2 regions of the Lactobacillus sp. ESL0230 genome follow, and region 1 is predicted to be linked to the other one. Evidence: predicted binding sites of a transcription regulator. Region 1 holds the regulator's gene; the other holds the start of a gene.
The links. The regulator Rex, encoded in region 1, represses fermentation and respiration genes when NADH is low (regulators of the CRP and FNR family bind a similar motif). The targets are predictions, from matches to a motif close to TTGTGAANTANTTCACAA.
Positions count from the first base shown of each region.

Region 2: the regulator Rex is predicted to act here: its motif matches at 7,548-7,565, upstream of F5ESL0230_RS00355 (acyl-CoA dehydrogenase family protein).

Region 1 is NZ_REHI01000007.1:9,289-21,761, forward strand. It holds gene mutL (DNA mismatch repair endonuclease MutL) at 1-677, opposite strand, end outside; gene mutS (DNA mismatch repair protein MutS) at 680-3,259, opposite strand; gene pcp (pyroglutamyl-peptidase I) at 3,409-4,056, opposite strand; gene F5ESL0230_RS06240 (DUF979 domain-containing protein) at 4,078-5,001, opposite strand; gene F5ESL0230_RS06245 (DUF969 domain-containing protein) at 5,002-5,664, opposite strand; gene groL (chaperonin GroEL) at 6,223-7,851, opposite strand; gene groES (co-chaperone GroES) at 7,868-8,152, opposite strand; gene F5ESL0230_RS06260 (redox-sensing transcriptional repressor Rex) at 8,338-8,970, opposite strand; gene F5ESL0230_RS06265 (ABC-F family ATP-binding cassette domain-containing protein) at 9,233-11,143, shown strand; gene F5ESL0230_RS06270 (GNAT family N-acetyltransferase) at 11,197-11,601, shown strand; gene tsaD (tRNA (adenosine(37)-N6)-threonylcarbamoyltransferase complex transferase subunit TsaD) at 11,649-12,473, opposite strand, start outside.
Region 2 is NZ_REHI01000003.1:329-12,801, reverse strand. It holds gene F5ESL0230_RS00385 (acyl-CoA thioesterase) at 85-504, opposite strand; gene F5ESL0230_RS00380 (class I adenylate-forming enzyme family protein) at 512-2,050, opposite strand; gene F5ESL0230_RS00375 (electron transfer flavoprotein subunit alpha/FixB family protein) at 2,056-2,988, opposite strand; gene F5ESL0230_RS00370 (hypothetical protein) at 2,993-3,730, opposite strand; gene F5ESL0230_RS00365 (acyl-CoA dehydrogenase family protein) at 3,745-4,890, opposite strand; gene F5ESL0230_RS00360 (CaiB/BaiF CoA-transferase family protein) at 4,899-6,143, opposite strand; gene F5ESL0230_RS00355 (acyl-CoA dehydrogenase family protein) at 6,231-7,481, opposite strand; gene F5ESL0230_RS00350 (LysR family transcriptional regulator) at 7,794-8,735, shown strand; gene F5ESL0230_RS00345 (triphosphoribosyl-dephospho-CoA synthase) at 8,756-9,586, shown strand; gene F5ESL0230_RS00340 (flavocytochrome c) at 9,617-11,491, opposite strand; gene F5ESL0230_RS00335 (LysR family transcriptional regulator) at 11,611-12,473, shown strand, end outside.

The DNA of each region.
Region 1 (12,473 bases):
GCCTCGTCTAATGAAATCATTTTTTCAGCTATGTTGCGACCATAGATGTTAGCTGCTGTCTGCTTTAAATTTCCGTTGCCAACCGTTTTAAGTAAAATGCGACCCTCATTTTTTAAAGTAAAAGCAATATGAGGATACCCCAGAGCTAAGCGATTAATAATGTCAACAATTTTCATAATTTCCGTACGTGGACTCCGTAAATATTTTAATCTAGCTGGAGTATTATAAAATAAATCTTTAACTGTAATCCTTGTACCCACTGCTGCCCCGGCTTTTTCTTGCAACTGTTTTACCCCAGCCGAAAATTCGGCTCGTTGCCCAACTTGACCAGCACTATCCGTTAATATTTCGACATGGCTAACAGCTGCAATTGAGGCTAGAGCCTCACCTCGAAATCCCAAAGTACCAACATTAAATAAATCACGCTCATTTTTAATTTTACTAGTTGCATGCCTAGTAAAGGCTAGATCAAGTTGATTGCTTGGAATACCACTCCCATTATCTTGAACAGTGATTTTTTTAAGTCCTGCATCAACAAAGTCAATTTGAATTTGCTTGCTGCCAGCATCAATTGCGTTTTCCACTAATTCCTTCACTACACTTGCTGGACGTTCAATCACTTCACCGGCCGCAATTTGGTTAGCTAAATTAACCGGTAGCTCACTAATTTGCACCATTGTTAATCGTTATCCTTTAAATCTTTTTGCCAATTTGCAACTAATTGCATCACTTGTAGTGGTGTTTGTTCGGCTAGATACAAGTGAGAAATTTCAGCTAAAATAGCTTGCTCCTTAATTGTCAAATCATTAGTCTCAGTTTGAGCAGCTTTGTTTTCGCTACTAGTAGCACTGGGTGCAGGTGTATTAAATAAATCAAGTTGGGTTGTGGTATTCAAACCACTACCTTGATTTTCTAAATGCTTTAATAATTTTCTTGCCTGCCGTAAAACTTTAGGTGGTAATCCTGCCAATTGCGCCACATGAATACCATAGCTTTGGTCTGCTGGCCCAGGTAAAATTTTATGCAAAAAAATCAATTGACCCTTTTCTTGGGTTGCACCAACATGAATATTCTTTAGCCGCGCTAATGTTTGTTCCATTGCTGTTAACTCATGAAAATGTGTGGCAAATAAAACTTTTGCTCCTACTTCATCATGTAAGTATTTGACAATCGCTCCAGCTAGTGCCATCCCATCATAGGTTGCAGTACCGCGACCAATTTCATCAAATAAAACAAGGCTGCGTTTAGTTGCATGCTGTAGCGCATCATTTGCTTCAGTCATCTCAACCATAAAAGTACTTTGACCCGAAATTAAATCATCAGCAGCCCCAATACGGGTAAAGATTTGATCAAATATTGGTAATTCAGCACTTTGTGCTGGTACAAAAGAACCAACTTGCGCCATAACTGCAATTAGCGCTAACTGTCTCATGTAAGTACTTTTACCAGACATGTTAGGACCTGTTATTAGTAAAATATCAGTCTCTTGGTCCAAATTAACGTCATTAGGTATATAAGAATTATCCTTAAGAACCTTTTCAACCACAGGATGCCTTCCTGCGACTATTTTTACATCTTGCTTTTTTGAATGAAAAATTGGGCGACAATAGTTATTTTCTTCAGCAATTTGAGCAAAAGAACAAAACACATCAAGCGCAGCTAATTGACTGGCCAACTTTTGTAAGGCACTAATATACTTTTTAATTTCTTCGCGTAACTTAACAAATAAGTTATACTCCAGCTCAGTTGATTTTGTCTGCGCTTCTAAAATCAAATTTTCATGTTCCTTAAGTTCAGGTGTAATATAACGTTCAGCATTAGTTAACGTCTGCTTACGTGTATACCGATCAAGTGGTACTTTTTTCTTGTTGGAATTAGTCACTTGAATATAATAGCCAAAAACTTTATTATAACCAACTTTTAAATTTTCAATTCCTGTCTTTTGCCGTTCATTCTGCTCCATCTCCACCAGCCACTGTTTACCATTATTCATTGCATCACGATAACGGTCAAGCTGACTGTCAACACCAGATTTAATTAATCCCCCTTCTGTAGTTAAAACTGGCGGTTGCTCAACAAGAGTGGAACTTATTAATTTAGCAGTTCCCTTCAAAGGATCAATTTTTTGAGCAAATTTTTGTAAAGTTTCATTGGCAGATGCTTGCAAAGCAGTCAAAATTGCTGGTACTGCTTCTAAAGAAGTGGCAAGCTGCAATAATTCACGCGCATTAACATTACCAAAGGCGATTCGACCACTTAATCGTTCTAAATCGTATACGCCCTTTAAACTATCACTTATATTAGCTCGAGTAAAATAGCCATCAATTAGTGCTTGAACCATTGCTTGACGCTGAGCCAACTGATCAGTTGCAATGAGTGGCCTTGACAGCCACTGTTTAAGTAGACGACCACCCATTGCTGTATGAGTTTTATCAAGAACCCAAAAAAGAGAACCCATCTTTTTACCAGTTTTAGCGGAAGCCGTTATTTCCAAATTTTCACGTACTGTATGTGACATTTGTAAATATTGACTAACTTCATAGCTTTGTGCTGCTTGTAAGTGGGCTAAACTACGCTTTTGTGTCTGCAACAAATAACCTACTAATTGTTTAACTGCTGCTTTTTCTGCCAAATTAGTTAAATTTTGTTGGGCGAAAGAAATTTCGGCATGTTCTTCACTTAGAGTAACTGGTTTAGACACAGTAATGTTAGCCTGATGAAAGAATTCATTTGCTTTTTCACTTAAATGTGAATTACAAACTACTTCCTTAGTTCGAAGCGACAAAAGTTCGTTGGCAACTGCCGAAAAAGTTAATAAGTGGGTGGCAAAAATTTCTCCAGTAGACAAGTCGCTGTAGGCAAGTCCAAAGCAATTGTGACTTGAAACAACTGAAGTTAAATAATTAGATTCTTTTGCATCACTAGGATTATCATTCATTAACGTGCCAGGCGTTACTAACTGCGTAATCCCCCTTTTGACCATACCTTTAGCTTCCTTAGGATCCTCTAGTTGTTCACACAAAGCAACTTTATAACCCTTTTCTACTAGCGTATCTACATATGAATTCACAGCCACATGCGGTACACCGGCCATCGGAATTGGATTATCCGTTTTATTCGAACGATGAGTTAAAGTTAATTCTAAAATTTGAGCTCCTTTAATTGCATCATCTTCAAATAATTCATAAAAATCACCGACGCGATAAAAAAGAAAAGCATCGGGATATTGCTTCTTAATTTTATAATATTGCTCCATCATTGGAGTTGTATTTGCGTTAGCCATTTAATCCTCTTCTTTATAGTTAATTAATCTTTATTATACGCTAAAATAATAAGCCAAAAGAAAAAAGACTGCAATTAGGCAATCTTTTATGATTTATGTTCCAAAATTCAAAGCTTGAATCATAACTAGGAAATCTGTCCCTCAATACTGTTAATATCATCCTGGCCATCCCTATGAACAATTGCTTGAATAGCAGCTGTTATTCCCTTCACATCATCAAGCAAACTAAGACTCGGTGTTTCAGGGTGATTAATCACTTGCTCAGGTAAATACGGAATATGCATGAAACCTGCTTTAAGATTAGGAAATTCTTTATCAATCATATATTGAACTTGATACATAATATGATTACAGACAAAGGTTCCAGCAGTTGTCGAAACATAGCTTGGCAACCCTGCTTTGCGAATTTCTTTAACCATTGCCTTAACAGGTAATTGAGTAAAATAGGCATTTTGACCGTCTTTATGGATGGCAGTGGCAATTGGTTGATAGCCTTTATTATCAGCAATTCGCCCATCATCAAAATTAATTGCTACTCGCTCAGGAGTTAGAGCAAAGCGCCCACCAGCTTGACCAATATTTAAGACATAATCAGGCTCTTCTTTGACAATTGCCTCACGTACTACTTGAGCACAATCGCCAAAAACAGTTGGAATTTCTAACTTAATGATTTTAGCACCAGCAATCTCATCATCTAAAAGCTTGACTGCTTCAATTGCTGGATTAATTTTATCTTCACCAAACGGATCAAAACCGGTAACTAATATTTTCATTGTTTTTCTCTTTTCTAAAAATTAAAAAGCTAAGAAATACATTAAAACGATGTGGACAACTAACATACTAATGGCAATAGGAAACTGCTGTTTAATTACTCCTAATGGATCTTGCATCTCCATTAGAGCTACTGGCAAAGTATTAAAATTGGCAGCCATTGGCGTCATTAATGTACCACAATAGCCAGCGGTCATTCCTAATGATGCAACAACAACTGGTGAACCGCCTTGTGCCACAACAAAGGGAATTCCAATACCAGCGGTAATTACTGCAAATGCTGCAAAAGCATTCCCCATAATCGCTGTAAAAACAGCCATTGCTATACAGTACAAGCATACACCTAATAAGTGATTGCCGACAGGAAATAAACCCGAAATTGCCTTAGCAGTAATTTTACCTACACCTGAAGCAGTAAACACTACACCCAAAGTAGCAAGTAATTGTGGTAACACTCCAGCTGAGCCTACCGAACGAACCATTCTTTGTGTATCTTCATAAACCGTTTTTGGATTTGATTTAGTCAAAACCATCGCTACAATTAGTGAAACGATAGCAGCAATGCCAATGCCAACCTGTCCACCTAATTTGGTAAACTGCGCAATCACTAATGCTAAAATTGCCAATAAAATACTAGGTAAGAAAATCCAATTACCAATACGCTTAACTGTTTGATTAGCAATTTTTTCATCAAGTTCCTTAATTTTACCAACTCGAACTTGTTTAAGAAGAGACAGTAGCGCAATAATTAATAAAATTCCACCATTTATTTCATTGGGTATCCATTGACCAGCTGCAAATAAAATTGCAAATAAAAGCCAAAAAAGACCCGTTCCCCAACGTGCAGGATTAGTTTTATCACGCCAGGATTCAACTGCAGCTGCCAAAAAGAACAAACCAATTAAAATATAAAAAGCTAACAAAAGATTATTAATTAGTATATTCATTTATTTCCCCTTTTTTATTTTTTTGTCAAAAGCATGATTGTAAAGTAAGCATAAAATATAACAAATCACAGCAATCGGAATAGTAATTAATACCACAGCTGACGTGCTAATTGGATATCCTAATGATTTCATAGTACTAGAAATTAACAATACACTAGATGAAGCAACAAATAAGTTTTGTGCAAAGAAATTACCAAAATTATCACTAGCAGCAGCTCTTGCTTTAATTTGATCAACTTCTAATTCTGTCATTTCGCCATTAACTTTGCCTGCAGCTTGTGCCATTGGATTGATCAACGGAGCGATAAATTGTACCTGCCCTTGGACAGAAATCCCAAATAAACAAGCAAGTTCACGAATAGCTGTATAAATATCAAAAATTCTTCCTGGTGTTAGATTTTTCATTTTTTGAATCAGATTAACTGCGGCTGTCTTAAGACCATGGCGTTCTGATATACCAATTGTTGGTAAGGTTAAGAAAAATAATGAGACCATGCGGTTATCAATGAAACCTTTCCCCAGAATTTTTAAAAAAGAAACAAAGTCAATTCCTGATACCAATGCAGTAACTAATGCTGCAATTACAACTACGGCAACCGTATCTAGTCCTAAAGCAAAACCTATAACGATCACTAGGATGCCAAGTAAACTCAAATATTCCATTATTTTTTGTCAAATTGGTTTCAGTCAACTCGGTTTATTCTGATAACAACTAAATGACTGTTTTATTAATATGGTTAAAACTCCTTCGGATTAATCAGCTGACCTTTAGCAATAGCCCCATAAAACTTTCCTTTAATTTTAAAGGCATCCCCATAATTACAAATACTTGTACCGCTTTGTTTACCATAACGATTATAAATTTTTAGGGTTTTCGTTCGCTAATCATAATAAACGCCAGTCACATTTTTAGCAGTAACACAATAAGGCTTAAACAGCATAAAAATCGCAACTGCTAACTTTGGTCCTAATTGCAAAACGCAAACTAGAAGCTACGCCAAAACCATTTATCCATTTTCCTTTATCATTATAAATGTATGTCAATTTCACTTCCTTGAACCTACACAATCTGTTTTGATCACATTGAATCGCTTTACCTAGACAAGTTGTACGGTCGAATTAGAGCATAGGATAACTGATGTCAAAGGTAAAAAATAATTAGCTAATAACAAAAAGGAACTGTTCCGACCAACAGTTCCTTTCTAAATATCGGTTATAAAATTACATCATGCCTGGTGCACCAGCAGCAGCAGCATTTGGATCAACTTCTGGCTTATCTTCAGGTATTTCTGCTACAACTGCTTCAGTTGTTAATAATAAAGCAGCAATTGAAGCAGCATTTTGCAAAGCAGTACGAGTTACCTTAGTTGGGTCAATGATTCCAGATTCAACCATATTTTCCCAGTTGCCATCGGCTGCATTGTAGCCAATTTCTAATTCTTGACTCTCAAGTTTATTCAAAATAACTGAGCCATCTTCACCGGCATTTTCAGCAATTTGACGAACTGGAGCAGTCAATGCCCGCAAAACAATGTTAATTCCAGTTTGTTCATCAACACTGTCACCCTTCAAATCCTTAACAGCACTCTTAACATCTACTAAAGCAGTACCACCACCGGCAACATAGCCTTCATCTACAGCTGCCCGAGTTGAATTTAACGCATCTTCAATCCGGTAGCGACGCTCTTTTAATTCAGTTTCAGTAGCAGCACCAACATGAATAACAGCTACACCACCAGTTAATTTAGCTAAACGTTCTTGCAACTTTTGTTTATCAAAGTCAGAAGTAGTCTCAGCGATTTGTTTTCTAATAGAATCTTCACGATCCTTAATAGCATCTTCTGAACCAGCACCATCAACAATAGTGGTTGAGTCCTTAGTAATTGTGATACGCCGTGCTTGGCCTAATTGATCAAGTGTAGTATCTTTTAATTCAAGACCAAGGTCTTCAGTAATCACTGTACCACCTGTTAAAGCCGCAATATCTTGCAATTGTTCTTTACGACGATCACCAAAGCCTGGTGCCTTAACAGCAACGACATTGAAAGTACCACGAATCTTATTCAAGACCAAAGTTGGTAAAGCTTCACCTGAAACATCATCAGCGATAATTAATAAAGACTTACCTTGTTGTACAATTTCTTGTAATAGTGGCAAAACATCTTGAATATTCGAAATCTTTTTGTCAGTAATTAAAATGTATGGGTTGTCTAAATCAGCTTCCATCTTATCATTGTCAGTAACCATGTATTGTGACAAGTAACCACGGTCAAATTGCATTCCTTCGACCACAGAAAGCTCAGTTTCAATACCACGTGAATCTTCAATGGTAATAACTCCGTCATTGCCTACTTTTTCCATTGCATCAGCAATCAAATCACCAACTTCTTTTGAAGCGGATGAAACAGCAGCAACTTGAGCAATTTGCTCTTTAGAAGAAACTGTATGACTAATTTTATGTAATTCATCAACAACAGCTTTCGTAGCCTTTTCAATTCCGCGACGAACACCAACTGGATTAGCACCAGCAGTAACATTCTTCATCCCTTCGCGAATAATAGCTTGCGTTAAAACAACAGCAGTTGTGGTTCCATCACCAGCAATATCATTAGTCTTTTGAGCAGCTTCAGCAACAAGCTTAGCACCCATATTTTCATAATGATCTTTTAATTCAATTGCTTTAGCAATGGTCACACCATCATTAGTAATATCAGGATTACCATAAGATTGTTCTAAAACAACGTTTCTTCCTTTAGGACCAATTGTTGCCTTAACTGTATCAGCTAATTTATCGACACCCTTTAATAGAGAACGTCTTGCATCTTCAGAAAATTTAATATCTTTTGCCATTTTTCTTACTCCTTAATTACTTAACAACTGCCAAAATATCTTTTTCATGAAGGACTAAGTATTTTTCACCTTCGTAATTAACGTCAGTGCCTGAGTACTTATCGTAGAGCACAATATCACCCTCTGCAACAGTCATTGGAATTTTACTACCATTTTCAGCATAGCTGCCTGCACCTACAGCAACAACTTCACCTTCAGTTGGCTTTTGTTTAGCATTAGAAGCAAGGACGATTCCGCCTACAGTTTTTTCTTCTTCTTCTTTAACTTTTACGATCACGCGATCACCTATTGGTTGTAACACGTTTGTCCCTCCTAAATTCAATTTAATATCTTTAATTTTAGTCATTAGCACTCAAATTAGCTAAGTGCTAACTTATAATTATGATAATAACCCCTTTTTGTTTAAAATGCAAGAAAAAATTAGCACTTTTTCAATTAAAGTGCTAATTTGTTTTAATCACTAAGTCTACCTAATATTTATGCGGGCTACTTCTTATCACTTTCTAAAAAATAAATTAATGTTTGCAATTCAGTAGCTAAATCAACATTTTGTATTCGTATTCCGCTCGGAGCTGAGAGTCTGATCGGCGTAAAGTTCATAATTCCTTTAATACCTGCTTCAACCATTTCATCTGCTGTTTTTTGAGCTGTATTAGACGGAACTGTTAAAATCGCAATTGTTATCTGTTGGTCACTCAGTTGCTTTTTAAGCTCACTCATATCATATACAGGAACGCCGCTTAAAATTTTGCCTGTTATTTTTTGATCTATATCAAAAGCACAAGAAATTCGAATATTATTACTTCGCTTAAAATTATAATTAAGCAAAGCATGTCCCAAATTACCAACTCCTACCAAAGCCACATTGGTTAAAGTATCTTGATTCAATATTTTTTTAAAAAAAGTCAGTAAGCTTTTTACATCATATCCATACCCACGCTTACCTAATGCACCAAAGTACGAAAAATCGCGCCTAATTGATGCACTATCAACTTGAACAGCTTCAGATAATTCAGTTGAGGAAACTTTCTCTTTGCCAGCTTCATTCAAGATGATTAAGTATCGATAATAAAGCGGCAGTCTTTTTGCTGTCGCCGTGGGAATTTTTATTTTTTCCATTTATTACAAAGCCTCCAACTTAATTATGCTAGCAAATTTCATTTGTGAATTACTCATCAATTATTTATTATTTTACCTATAAACTAGTGTTAGTTGCAAATATTTTTCACAATCTTTTAGATTTTAACACAACAAACACTACTTATCTAATTATTTTCAATGCCTCAAAAATCAACTATTAATTTATCTTGCTATATTTTGAAACAGACCATAGTCACTTTTAACTCGCTTCATATGCTAAAATAGTTTTTAGGTGAAAAATATGATAATTGCACAAGGACACGATTTAGAAAAACAATTTGGAGCTACTACACTATTTAAAAATGTCAATTTTTCAATCAATTCAAATGCAAGAATTGGCTTAGTGGGCTCAAATGGGGTAGGTAAAACTACTCTTTTAAAAATTATGACAGGTGAAGAAGAAGCTACACACGGTGAGTTTATTGTTAATAAAGCAATTGAAGTGGGCTACAGCGCTCAAGAAAAAGCTTTAAATGAAAATAAAACCATTTGGGACGAATTACTCGGTGTTTTCTCTTCTTTAATCGAAATGAATACACAAATGCAAGTAATGCAACAAAAAATAGCTGAACATCCTCAAGATAGTCAACTTTTAAAAAAATATGATCAATTACAATTTGATTTTGAGCAAAAAGGTGGCTACAGCTATCAAGCTGATATTAAAAGTATTTTACATGGCTTTAATTTCCCAGAAGAAACTTGGTCTAAAACTATCAGCAACCTATCTGGTGGAGAAAAGACCCGCTTAGCCTTAGTCAAACTACTTTTACATAAGCCCCCCCTACTTCTACTTGATGAGCCAACTAACTATTTAGATTTAAATACGTTAGATTGGCTAGAAGCATTCCTTAAAGGTTACAATGGAGCAATTTTAGTAGTTTCACATGATCAGTACTTCTTAGACCATTTGGCCAACCAAATCTTTGAATTACAATTTGGCCAATTAACAGCCTTCAAAGGTAATTACTCCGATTACGTAAAACAGCGTCAATTAAGGGATCGTCAGCAAGAAGAGGCTTACGAAAAGCAGCAAGAAAAAATTAAAAAAGATGAAGAATTTATCCAAAAAAATCTTGTTCGCGCCACAACTACTAAAAGAGCCCAAAGTAGACGTAAGCAACTCGAAAAAATCGAGCGCATTACTCCACCAAAGCATAAAAACAAGGTCAAAATTAATTTCAAAAGTGATTGTCCCTCTGGTAAAGAGGTGTTAATCTTACATGATTTATCAATTGGTTACCCTAATAAGGTCATGGTGAATAATATTAATCTGCAAGTTAATAAAGGGGATCGCGTTGCTGTTATTGGACCTAATGGCATAGGTAAATCTACTTTACTAAAAACTATTATGAAGAAATTGCGACCTAAGATGGGTTCCATTAAATACGGAGCATCGCTTGATATTGGTTATTATGATCAGGAATTACAATTGCTGGATTCTAGTAAAACTGTGCTGGATACTATTTGGGATCGCCACCAAACTATGCCTGAACGTGATATCCGTGCTGTTTTGGCTAGTTTCTTGTTTACAGCAAAAGATATTGATAAAACGGTCGGACAACTTTCTGGTGGACAAAAAGCAAGATTAACGCTAACCGTTTTGTCCTTAGAACATAGTAATTTCTTATTGATGGATGAGCCAACTAATCATTTAGATTTGGAAGCCAAAGAAGTGCTTGAGCAAGCTTTACAAAAGTTCGATGGTACCTTACTATTTGTCTCACACGACCGCTACTTTATTAATCAATTAGCCAATAAGATTGTTGAAGTTAATCCTCAACAGGCAACAGTCTATGAAGGAGATTACACTTATTATTTAGATAAAAAAAATAAGCAACTTAACACCACCAAAATTGTGCCTAAGCTAGACAATGAAGACGCACAAAAAGCCACTAAATTATCTTACCAGGAGCAAAAAGTAAAAGACTCACAAAAGCGTAAACTACAGCGACAGGTTGAAGAAATTGAAGTTGAAATTGATAATTTAGAAAGACAACAGAAAACAATTCAGAGCGAAATGGCTGATCCGCTAATTGCAACTGACTTTAGCAAACTTGGACCTTTACAAGAAGACTTATCAGCAATTCAAACTGAACTAACTAAAACGAATGAGAAATGGGAAGAGATTATGATTGAGCTTGAAAATTTTTAATGTTAATAATATAATTTAATTTAATATAACTTTAATATTAGAAAGGAGCGTCAATGGAGTATCAAGTAACTAAAAATATAAGTTTGGCAGCATTAAAATCTTTATATGAAAGTGTCGGTTGGACTTCATACACTGTAGACATGCCCTCTTTAAAAATTGCTCTTGAAAATTCCCTAGATGTTATTGCAGCCTTTGATAATCAACAATTAGTTGGCTTAATTCGAGTTGTCGGTGATGGTATTTCGATTATTTATATTCAAGATTTATTAATTCAACCTAAATATCAGCATAAAGGAATCGGTTCTCATCTAGTAACACTAGTCTTAAAAAAATACAAAAATGTAAGACAAAAATTATTATTAACCCTTGATGAACCTAACACTCGTTCCTTTTATCAAAAATGTGGTTTTATGTCCTGCGATCAAGGATCATTAGTAGCCTTTTATCGTGAATATTAAAAAAGTTGACTTCTTTAATAAAGAGGTCAACTTTTTTAATTCAAAATCTAATCAGCATAAGGTAATTCAAGTGAAGGATCAGCATTCAGCGTTAAATCAGCAAACTTTCCTTCGTTATATAAGTTATAGGCAGCTGCACCAATCATGGCTGCATTATCACCACACAATTTTAATTCTGGAAGAATAACTTTCAAGTCAAAGTTTGAAGGAAGTTGCTTAATTTCTATCTTCATCCGATCACGTAAACCTCGATTAGCTGAAACTCCACCGCCCATAATGAAAGTTTTGGGATGATATTGCTTAATTGCGCGTATTGTTTTTTTAGCTAAGACATCAACTACTGCTGCTTGAAAACTAGCCGCTAAATCATACTTATTCAAGCTCTGATGAAGCTGATCTGCATGGTGACAGGTATTGATAAAGGCACTTTTCAGACCAGAAAAAGAAAAGTCGTAATTGTCATCTTCCATCATAGCTCGCGGAAAGTCAAATGTATCTTGTCCCCGATGCGCCCACTCATCAATCGTCTTACCGGCGGGATAATTAACACCCAGCACTCGACCAATTTTATCATATGCTTCGCCTACAGCATCATCGCGCGTATCACCAACAATTTCAAAATGGGTTGCGTCCTTCAACAAAACAATTTCAGTATGTCCACCAGAAACTTGTAAAGCAAGTGCAGGATAATCAATTTTAGCAGTTAATTGCGCAGCCATGATATGACCCATAATATGATCAACGCCAATCAAAGGGATACCAGTTGCCATTGAAGCTGCCTTGGCAGCACTGACGCCAATTAAAAGTGCACCAACTAAGCCTGGTCCATAAGTTACAGCAATCGCATCAATATTCTTCCAAGTAACCTTTGC
Region 2 (12,473 bases), on a different contig from region 1:
CCTTTTTTTAGCCAATTACCCAATTGATTTTAATAATAGGTTTTTTCAATAATTTAATAAAAAAATTAAATAATTAGCGTATTGCTAAAGACCTAAACGATCTTTAAGGCTATGAATGAACTCTTCTTCAGTCTTATCACTTACTTGGTATGGCTCAATCTGACCCTGAATTGGTCTTAATTGCGCGTCAACTGCGACATAAGTCAGCACAGCCTCACCAATTAATTCTGTTTGCCTATTATCCAGTGAAAGGCGATTAATTGCAGCATAAATTGTCATGGTCCGCTTAGTTGTTTTAAGCAATGTGAGACAAAAACTAAGATGATCACCTACTGAACTTGGCCGATAAAAACTAACGCGATCAATGCGACCGGTTAAAGTTTGGGTCTTAGCATATGAATTAGCAAATAATCCCATTGCCGAATCAAGCCGAGTTAAAATCGTCCCACCATGGGTGATGTTCATGTGGTTGAGCATCTGCGGAGTAACAAAATAATCTGCCATTGAGTGCTTAAAAAATTTGTTGTACATTACTTGCTTGATCCCTCAAATATTCTGTTAATTGATATTTTTTAATCTTGCCATTAACTGTGCGGGGTAAAGCAGTTAACTGCCAAATTTTTTCGGGCCAATATTTTTTATCAACTCCGTATTTACTCAATTCTGCAAGAAGTTCAGCTTTAGTAATTTTTTTCTGCTGGTCTCTTGGAACAATAAAGGCGCCAATGCGTTGTCCAAGACGCATATCAGGGATGCCTATAACAGCAATTTCCTGAATATTTGAGCAAACTTTCAGTTTTTCCTCAACAAGGCAAGCTGCAATTTTTTCACCACCGCGAATAATGCGGTCACCACTGCGGCCCTCAATTTCTAATAAACCAACTTGGTTATAGTGTGCTAGGTCACCAGTCTTCAACCATTCACCATCAAAAGTAGCCGCAGTTTTTTCTGGTTCGCCTAAATATTCTTTAAAGATAACGGGTCCCTTGACTTCAACTAAGCCAGTGATATTTGCTCGATTAATGACCTGCTGGTCGTTGACTAACCGGACTTTAATACCAGCCATTGGCGTTACCGCAGTCGTCAGGCCCTGTTGCTGCTGATAATAAGCCCTGGGCGTGTAGCTAAATGGGACAGCTTCCGTTAAGCCATAGCAGTTATACAGCGGCAGATTTCTTTTTTGGGCCTGCTGAAGAAGTTCGCGCTTAATTTGATCCCCGCCGCAAATTAACTGTCGTAATTGGCCTAAATCAGCCACTTTAAATAAAAGATCATACATGACCGTAGGCAAACTATCGATGAAGGTAATCGGTTCTTCTTGTAATAGCTTCGCTACTTCGGCAATAGCATAGTGTTTAAGAAGTACCATTTTACTGCCCGCTAATATAGTAGCAATTAAGCCGTGATGAAAACCAATTGCATGATACATCCCAGATAAGAGCAGCGTCAGATCACTCTTGGTAATGCTAAAAGCTTGCAGATAAGCGGCTTCGGCAACTAAAAGATTAGTATTCGTTAACACAACCCCCTTTGGAGCGCTACTAGTGCCAGATGTATTTAAAATAACAACAGCGCCTGCTGGTCCCTCATTTGCTTTAAAAACTGTTGCCAGCCGATCTTGGCGGATAAACATTTTTAAATCACCCGTACAGGTGAGCTGGTAGTTGGGCAAGTGCTGAAAAGTACTAATTGTATCTCGACCGCGCACTGATTTTTGCGAAATAATAGCATAGGGTTTAAAGCGCTTGATCAATGCTGTAACTTCATCCCGGTCAAAATGGGGATTTAAAGGATTAATAACTGCTCCTACTTCAATGCAGGCCAGCAGCAGCACAATATTTTCGAGGTCTAATTCAAATTGCAAGGCAACAATGTCGCCACTTTGAACGCCCCAAGCTGTTAAGCGCTTAGCCGCCTGCTCAACCAGCTGGCCAATCTGCCCATAACTGTACCGCTGGCCCGCTTCAATGACAAAGAGGTCATCAGGGTTTTGCTTCAGGCGCTCATGCCACAATGCCTTTACCGTGGTCAGTTTCTGTTCAACACCCATTTGAATTACTCCGTTAAAAGCTGATTGAGCTGTTCAATGACCGTGTTGGCATCACCCACAATACCGTAGTTGGCCAGTTTGAAAATGGGGGCCGCAGGATCAGTATTCACGGCAATTACCTGCTTGGCTTTCTTCATACCAATCGTATGCTGCACTGCTCCAGAAATGCCAAAAGCATAATAGACTGTGGGTGAAATAATCAAATTCGAAATACCAATCATTCGCGTAGCATCAAGCCAGCCTTGGTCGGTGACGGCTTTAGTTGCTCCTACACTAGCATTTAAGTGCTGCGCTAACTGCTGCAAAGGCTGCAATTTTTCTGCAGCGCCTAAGCCTTTGCCAGCAGCCACAACAACCTTAGCGTATGCCAAATCATTTGCAGACTGCTTTTGGGCAACATACTGATAAGCTACCCCTTTTTGCTGCATGTTCCAATCAAGCACTTCTACTTCAGTATTAGCCTTTCCTGCCACGCCAGTGCAAGATGTAGTGATTATACTTTTAGCAGCTAAAGGCACCTGCCGACACACATGTGTTTGACCAAGCGATTGGTTAGCAATGCGCGTTGCGCCTTCCTGCTGCACTTCTTGAACATTAGCGACAAAATCGACCCCTAAAGCGGCTGCCAAGCGGCTGCCTAGACTGCTCCCCACTTGATCATTATCACAAATAATCAGGTATTCTTTTTCTGCAGTAAAGCGCGCAACTAGAGTGGTCACAACGCTGGTCAAATTTGTCAAAGTATAATGCTCATTTTGATAAATAATGGTTGGGATTCCAGCTTGCCGATATTTCGTTTGGATTTGCATAGCCTGATTACTAAAAACTAAAACGGACTTCGGTCCGGTAAAACTGTTTTTGAGTCCGGCTAAAGTATTACTGCTATTGCCTTCGGCAATCTTTTGATCTTCCAGTTGAATATAATAAATTGGTGTCATTTGTTCACCTCAGAATTCCGTCTTGCTTTAATTGAGCAACCAATTTAGCAGTTGCATCTGGTTCTTGTGCCAAATTAAAAATTACCTTGTCAGTTTGCTCTTGCATCGCGACTAAAGTGCTCGGTTTGCTCTTAATGGGTAAATCGATGGTTGTTATCGCGGCTGCCATTGCGGTCTTTAAGGCCGCAAAAGTTGCCAGTTCAGGTACCTGAATCAAATCATCAGTTGTAATAACTGCTGGCAGTTGGCATTGGCCCAGCAATTTACCTTTTGCAAGACTAATTTCAAAGTTAAACGCTGAATCAAGCGCAGTTACATGCTCATAACAGTACGCTGCTAATTCTTGGGCAAGGATAGCTACAAAACCTGAATCAGCAGTATCGCCTGTCAACCACAAATCATAGTGCTGGCCTTGTTTAATCAGTCTTTGAACAAATCGCTGAATAAGTTCTCTTTGCTGCAAAGGATCAGCCAAATCACCGCCGACAATTTTAGTCGCAGTCGTTGCCCCTAAAGCTAAAGCTTCATGTAAAATTCGATCAGCAGCTGCTGCATCAGGTTCAAATGTATAAGCATCGATAGTTCCGCCTCGAGTGTGAACAACTTGCTGTGCAAAGGTCAAAATAGCGCGGTCAGCCAAACTTAAAAATAAATTTTCTGGTTTAACAATTACCCGCTGTTTGTCAACCGTGTAAGCTTGCGGATCAGCCCAAGCAGCCCTAGCAATTAATGCAATTTTCATGATGGCCTTCCTCCTTAACCGTAATATTTTTTGCTAACTTCGCGCGCAATCGTCATACGCTGAATTTCATTAGTACCCTCAAGAATTTGAAATCCTTTGGCATCGCGCATTAATTTTTCAACGGGATATGCTCGGGTGTAACCGTAACCACCAAGAATTTGAACGGCTTGCGAAGTTACTTTTTGAGCTACATCAGTGACGTACAATTTGGTCATTGCACCTTCTTGCCGCACCGCTAAATTTTGGTCCATCATCTTCATCGTATTATTAACTAATAAACGAGCTGTTTCGACGCTAGTAGCCATATCAGCGAGCATGTTTTGTACCGATTGAAATTGCGCAATTGGTTGGTTGAATTGTTCACGTTCATTGGCATATTTAGCTGCTTCATCAAGGGCTCTCTGCATAATTCCAACCGTAAGAGTAGAAACGTACGCCCGTGATAAATTAAGACTTTCAAGGGCAATATTGAGCCCACGTCCTTCTTGACCCAGTAAATTAGCAGCTGGAACACGCACATTTTTAAAACTCAAAGGAACTGTATCGGACAAACGTAAACCCATCTTATCTTCATGTTGACCCGCCCAAATTCCAGGTGTCTTTTTATCAATCATAAAAGCTGATAAACCATGATTACCTGCATCCGAGGTGCGAAAAATACCAATTAAAATATCAGCAAGACCGCCATTAGTGGCAAAGGCTTTATTACCATTCAAGATGTACTCATCACCTTGCCGCACCGCCGTTGCCTTAACTGCTCCTGCATCTGAACCCGCATCAGCCTCTGACATCGTAAAGGCTGCAAAATGACCAGGTGCTAAAACTTGAGCAAACCTAGTTGCCTGCTCCTTAGTACCTGCCAGCAAAACGCAGCGCAAGGCGACAAATGAAGTAATCAAAGTCAAAGCATAGCCAGCATCATACTCAGCTAGTTTTTCAAAGACAATCGCTGAATCTTCATATGAAAGACCTGCCCCACCATATTCAGTTGGAATTTCCAACATGTGTAACCCTAATTTAATCGCTGGCTTAAAAAGTTCTAGGGGGCAAGCACCATTTTGGTCATACTTTTTAATCATTTCAGAAGTCAAGTAATGCTCACCAAATTCTTGGGCTAAATGACGATATTCTTTTTGTTGTTGTGTGTATTGTAATACCATTTTGTCACCTATTTAATCGGTTCACCTAAATGGCGAACACCGCTAGCTGCACCGCTAGCAAGCATTGTTGCAATTTGCTCGTCGCTATATCCTAAATCATGTTTGAGCACCTCCAGAGTATCTGAGCCCTGTGCGCGTGAAGGCTTAAGCGTTGGATTTCCTTGCGAAGCAAAACGAACTGGATTAGTTGGAATATAGCGCTTAGCACCTGAAGGAAATTCCATCAGTCGAATTTCATCATTGTCAATGGCCTCAGAATCTTGATAAATTTCTGTCGGTACTTGACAAGCCTCTAAAGGCAAATCTTCTTGACTGAAGAGCTTTAACCAATAGGTTAGCGGTTGTTTCTTAAAAGCCGCTTCCAAAACGGCAATTACTTCACTACTATTTCCTTGAGTATTGAGGATATCCATATGGCTGTAGCGCGGGTCACCTTTAAGATCATCACGGCCAATAAGGTGCATTACCTTATCAAAATCACGGTCATATTCAGGTACACATAAAACAAACCAGCGGTCATCACCTGTCTTATAAGTATCATTGAAAGGATTGGTTACTTCTCGGCGACTCTTAGGATACTCATTGCCATATTGCGCTGAAACCATTGCAATATTCTGCATAAAGATTGCTGCATGATTTAAGTTAACAACAACTTTATCTCCCTTACCAGTTCTAGCTACTTGAACTAAAGCCGCACAAATACCTGCTGCCAGAGTCATTGAAACTTGAAAGTCGCCGTAACCGTTCACTGGATTATAAGGATTGCCACCTTTATCAACTGTTGTTCCTTGTACGCCACCACGAGCTTGATATGCCGTAGCATCATAACCGGCAGCATCTTTCTTAGGACCAAATTCTCCATAACCGCGATCCTGAGCAAACACTAATTTAGGAAATTCTTGATGCAATTCCGGCCAAGATAATCCCATCTTTGCTAAACTTTTTGTTCTCACTGATGTTAAAAATACATCAGCCTTTTTTAATAAGTCTTTAAACGCTTGTAATCCAGCAGGAATTTTCATATTCAACGTAATAAAGCGCTTATTCATATTGGACACATCAAAACCTAAGTTCTCATCGTCCTCATACTTCATACCAAAAACTGCACCTTGGGTTCGCCCAGCATCGCCTTTAGGGGCTTCCACTTTAATAACATCTGCACCCCATTCACCTAAAACGCGCCCCACAGTTGGAGCTGCTAGAAATTGTGTTAAATCAACTACTCTAATGCCCTTTAAAATTTCATTAGCCATTTTTCTGATCTCCAAGCTATCAATAATTAAAGCGGGCTAAATCATCTCTTCCCCCCCTAATAATTTGGTCCGCTTCATTAATTTGATTTACAAACTGGTAATTGGGGTTTGACCACCGTCATTAATCAACAACCGCCCCGCGGTTAAACGTTGAACAGAACGTGGCCCCTCCTCAAGCCACATTGCCCGACAATCACGGTACAAACGTTCAGCTGGACCATAAGGATTATCTTGGAAATAACCAATACCACCAAAAATTTCCAGCATATAATCAGAAACTAATTTAACAGTATTAATACTTTCTAATTTTGCCATCGAAGCCTTTTTAGTGATATCTTTACCTGCATCGTAATCTTCAGCTAAATCCCAGAGCATCAACCTTAAAGCGTGAATTCGTGAACCCATATCAGCAATTTCAAAAATAACTGATTGTCGCTTACATAAAGGCTTACCAAAGGTAGTGCGATCCTTAGCATAAGCAATGGACATTTCCAGCATCCGTTGAGCCATCCCTAAATTAGAATCGGCAATATGTGCACGTGAAAGTGATAAAGCTGAAATAGCAACTTTCATTCCTTCTCCACGTTTACCTAACATATATTTTTCAGGAATTCGCATATCAGTAAATTTCAAATCTGCGTGCCCCGCACCACGACAACCCATCATGAGTGGCATTTCCATTGCTTCAAAACCAGGCGTATTAGTTGGTACAAAAAAAGCTGACAGGCGCTCATCACCTTGCTTATCAGGATCAGTGACAACAATTAAATAGGTAAAATCAGCTACATCAGCATGAGAAATAAGTGTTTTTTCGCCGTTAATAACCCATTCATCACCGTCTTTAACCGCTAATGTATGCAAGTCTGCTCCTGTTCCACCACTTTTTTCAGTAAGGGCAAAATTAGCATAGATTGACTTATCTTGAAACTTATTCATATACTTATCTTTGAGTTCTTGGCTACCAAAGCCAGCTAAAATACGCCAGTTCATATCGGAAGCATGGTGTAAATGCATGCGAATACCGCCTTGAGTACGGGAAAATTCTTCCTGAACCTGTAAGATTTGTTTTTCACTAAGGCCCCAACCACCATACTCTCGCGGTAAAGCAAAGCGATAAAGATCGTGTTTAATGGCTAACGGAAAAAAGTCATCAGGAAATTTACGCTGCTCCTCAATAAAATTCGTCATTTGATCGAACTCGTTTTGGGCCAAATGGCGAATTTCCTTTAAATAATTAGTAAAATCTTCTTGCGCCATTGCTTCACCTGGTTTAGCATGGTGCATAATTGGTGTTGTTTCAAATGGTGGTAAGACGTGTAAGTTATTTTGTTCAGACATAATTTAATCTCCTCTACTCCTTGGAAATATTATATTTTGCCTGTATTATGTTTAAAAAAATAAACTTTGTAAAATTGATATCAAAGTTTAAATTATTAATTTTAAATATAATCAACAATGTTTTCAGAGTATTTTACTGGTCTTAGGCAACTCTTTCACCTCCATTTTGCTTATTAATTCACTAATTATTACCGACCTAAAACAGCATGTGAACAACTTTTCAAGTCACATATTAATTTTCCCAATACACCTATAAACAATTATAGAAAGCGCTTCACTAAAATTTGGTATAGCATTTAAAGCGCAATTGATATGGTAATTACTATTGAGGTATTCAACATGAATTTAAATCAACTTTACTATTTTCAAGAGTTGGCAGACCAAAAACAATATACAAAAGCTGCCGAAAATCTTTTTATCAGTCAGCCCACCTTATCAGTTTCCATTAAGCAACTAGAGACCGAATTGCATTGCAAACTGTTCAAACATAATGGGCGCTATGTCCAGTTAACCGAATATGGCCGTATTTTTTATGACACGGTCACCAAAACGTTAACTTCATTGGAATATGGTAAAAAAAAGATTGCTCAAAAAATTAGTCAAGATCAAGGCAATATTCATATTGCTGGCATCCCTACTGCAATTGGTATCTTTTTGCCTTATTTAACCAAAAAATACCAACAAGAAAGTGCGATTTCCCCGCATTTTATTTATCATGATAATCCCTCTTATCAAATATGCGAGGGCATTAAAAATGGATGGTATGATATCGGTATCTGCTCTTACGTACCCGAATTTAATTACCTAACTTATATTCCGCTTTATACCGAAGAAATTATTGCAATTGTTGCACCCGATAATAATTTAGCTCAAATTAATCGCATGTCGCCCAGTGAATTACAAGGCGAATCCATCATGACCTACTCCACTAAAATTCAAATTGGTCGCGATATCACCAACGCTTTGCTTGCAGTTGCTTCTGATTTGCATATCATCAATCGTTTACATGATGAATTGGCAATTGCTGGTCAAGTACTGACCAACGATATTGTGGGCGTTGTTGCCAAAACCATTTATCTCAGTGGCTTTGATATTCATCAAATTCAACTTGATTTACCTAAAAATATCCGGCAAGTTTATCTTGTTTATGATCCTAACCAGCATTTTTCAGCTGGAATTATTGACTTTATTGACTTTATTAAAAGTAACAAACAAGAAATTCAAACTTTAGTCGACAATTTAGCAATTAAGTAGTAATCACAATTAAGGAACTTATGACTAATTCAATCACTCAAAATGCGCTACGCGCTCTTTTATATGAAGTCACTACCTTGCCTAAACCTGGCTTAGTTGATCCCGCTAATCCTGGACCACATCCTGATATGAATATTTATACCTTTATTGACAGTAGCTTAAGCCTAGAGCATTACTTCAATAAAGCTACACAAATTGGGCAAACCTTCACTGGAACAGACCTCTCCACCATGTTCACTCAATTAAGACAAGAAGGTCTATTAGCTGAAGAAGAAATGCTAGCAGCTACAAACGGAGTCAATACCCATAAAGGGGCAATTTTTGCTCTAGGTATTTTTGTTTGCGCTCAAAGTTATTGTAAGAAAAATCAGGCTGAATTGTTTACAACTATCGCTAGAATGTGCCATGGTTTAGTTGAACATGACCTAGAAAAAAATAACCAATTACAAACAGCTGGTGAACGTGAATTTCAACAATACAGCATTGGTGGCGCACGTGCACAAGCTGAACAAGGTTATCCCATTGTAAAAAAATATGCCCTGCCTTTCTTAAAGCAGAGCACCGGTACGCTCCAGTGCCGATTACTAGATACCTTAATGAAAATTGCTACAGTAACGGTTGACAGTAATCTTATTAAGCGCGCAGGTAATTATGATGTGATTAATTGGCTACACAGCTGTGCTAACCATTATCTTGCTCTAGGAGGTTATGCTACAGTCTCAGGAAAAAAATATCTCCTCAAGATTAGCCAAATATGTTTAGACCATAATTATAGTTTGGGGGGCTGTGCCGATTTATTAATCGTCACCATTTTTGTAGCTTTAGAACAAGGACAATTAATCAAAAAATAGCCTGAAGACTGGCTATTTTTTGATTAATTTTTAATTTTGTGGTGAGCTATTGGTAGTATCTGATATAAGTTGACTACAAGCAGTATCTGCAGCAATTCTGCCAAAAGTAAAAATATCAGCTAATGAATTGCCGCCAAGGCGGTTCCCAGCATGAAGACCACCCGCAACTTCACCAGCAGCAAATAGACCAGTAATAACTTGATCATCTTGATTAAGCACTTGCCCCTTAGAATTAATTTTCAACCCACCCATAGTATGGTGAATTGCTGGCTTACGTGGTGTTGCATAAAATGGGGCAACTTCACATTTTAAATTAAAGGCACTCTTATTAAATTCAGGATCATAACCGGCATCTACATACGAATTGTATTTATTAATTGTATTAACTAAAGTAGCAGGCTCTGCCCCTATTTTTTCAGCTAGTTCTGCTAAAGTATCGGCCTTAAACAGTGTCCCAGCCTTAACTTGTGCTGCCAAAGACTCCTCAGTTGTGTTATAGGCTGTTGCTTTGATTTTATTATCAGCAATTAAATAAAATAAAGTACCATTAGCAATTGCTGCTTTAGCCAAAGTATCCCGTTCTGCAAATTCATTGACAAAACGTTCTCCTTTTTGATTAACCATGATGAAGTTTTCAGGTGGTGTCTGAATGCCTGTAAATAATTCACCCGTTTCTGGATCAGATACTGGCATTAGTTGAATAAAACCCATACCCACTAAAGCAGCGCCTGCTTCTTGTCCCAAAGCAATTCCATCACCGGTTATTGCTGGTGAATTAGTAGTTGCAATATTATCAGCAATCTGTGCCCAATAAGTGTTATACTTTTGGACCATCTTTGTGTTCGCACCAAACCCACCTGAAGTTAAAATGACTTTTGGTGCGTGAACAGTCACTTGTTTGCCATTATTTTCGGCAAGCACACCTTTAACTTGCCCATTTTCAATAATTAAATGTTTTGCTCGGGTTTCAGTTAAAATAGTTGCGCCATGATTTCTGAGCCATTCACCCAAAACTTTGATAAAAGCATAGCCCATTGGCTCAACTGGTTTATGGCCTCTACGCCACAAAGCACCAACAGGCATTGCTACATCATCACGATTAAACTCTACACCTAAATTAGTCAACCATTGCACTGAAGCGAATGCGTTATTAACAAGCTTATTGACTAACTCGTAGTTACCATGAATTTCATTTCCATTTAAATCAATTCTCTTACCACCCAAGTAAGTTTGAATTTCATGTAGTAAGGTGGAGTCAAATAAATAATTTGCCCCCGATTCAAGGTATGCATTAATCTGTTTTTGTAATTTTTGAAAATCAAGCCGATATTCTAAATCAATTTGATCAATTGGTAGCGCAGCTAATTTTGCCAAACTTTCTTTTTCACCTGCTAAGGCCTTAAATTTGTCCTGCCATTCTGGTTCAGCCGCATTTAAAGGTCCACCAGCCCGCGCAGTATTGCCACCAATTTGTGGATATTTTTCTAAAATTATCACTTTTTGGTCATTTTGGATTGTTCTAGTTGCTGCAGCAAGCCCAGCACCTCCAGCACCAATTACAACCACATCTACATTATATTCTTCATCTTTATCGCTTTTAGCAATGGGTTTAGCCCGCTGTTTCCATTTATTTGCCTCACCGCCAGCCTCATCGATGGCTTGAGCAACTCCATCGATAACACCGCGGCTAGAGATTGTAGCACCACTAATCACATCAACATTTAGTGTTTGATTAGCAATAATCTGCTGGGGTAGCCGCCTAAAAACTTCATCAGCAATCCCTTTAGTTTCAGCACTAGAATCAATGCTTATATTTTCAATAGCGGTCGCAGAAAGAGTAACCTTCATTGGCATAAAACTTGAGCCATGCCCTTTTGCTTTTACATTATATGTACCTGGCTTCATCATTGAAATAATTCCTCTCTGTAAAATCTTTAATAACTAAATTTTACTAACTTTATTTAACAAAATGAAATAGTTTTCTAGCAAATAGACTATAATAAAAGTGTTATTGGAGGAAACAGATGAAAGATCCAGAAATACTCTTACACTACATTGACGTTTTACTAAAAGAAAGCAATTTTACCCGAGCCGCCCAAGAACTATATATCTCACAGCCTTATTTAACTCAACTACTTAAACGCATCGAACATAAATTAGGGACCAAAATAATTAATCGAAAAACTACTCCGTTTACATTAACTAAAGCCGGCGTAATCTATTACAAATACCTTGAAACAACCACTGCCAATAACCAAAATTTAGCCAAAAAGTTGATTCGATACGCCTCACCCAAAAAAGAAATAATTAGAATTGGGGTCTTAGAAAGCCTCGGAACTTTTTTAATACCAGAATTACTACCCGATTTTCTGGCTGAAAACCCAAATATTGAGATTCAATTATCTGAAACCTTTCCTAGAAATAGCGAAACGCAGCTTTTGAATGAGCAAATTGATTGTTACATTGGACAAACACCTGAATCACTCAACACTGAGCTCGATTTTTTCGTTAATGGGGAAGAAAACTACTATGTGATTATTTCACCTCAATCATCATATTTTAAAAAAGACCGGTTTATTCTTAATCAAGATGAATACAATCTTAAGGAAATATTGCAACAACCATTTGTAGTTAGTTTTAGCAATTCCGCTATTCGTCATCAAGTGAATGGTATATTTCATAAATTCAACGTCAAGCCAAACATTGTTCTTGAAAGTAAAAGTATATTAACTGCAACAAATTTAGCAATTAAGGGAGTGGGATTAACCATTTCAGCTGCTAGTATTATCAAAAGAATGAATCGAACTCCAATTAATCTTCTTCCACTTGATCACACTTTAATTCAAATTAAGTATTTTATTGCAGTTAAACACAAGAAAAGGCTTGA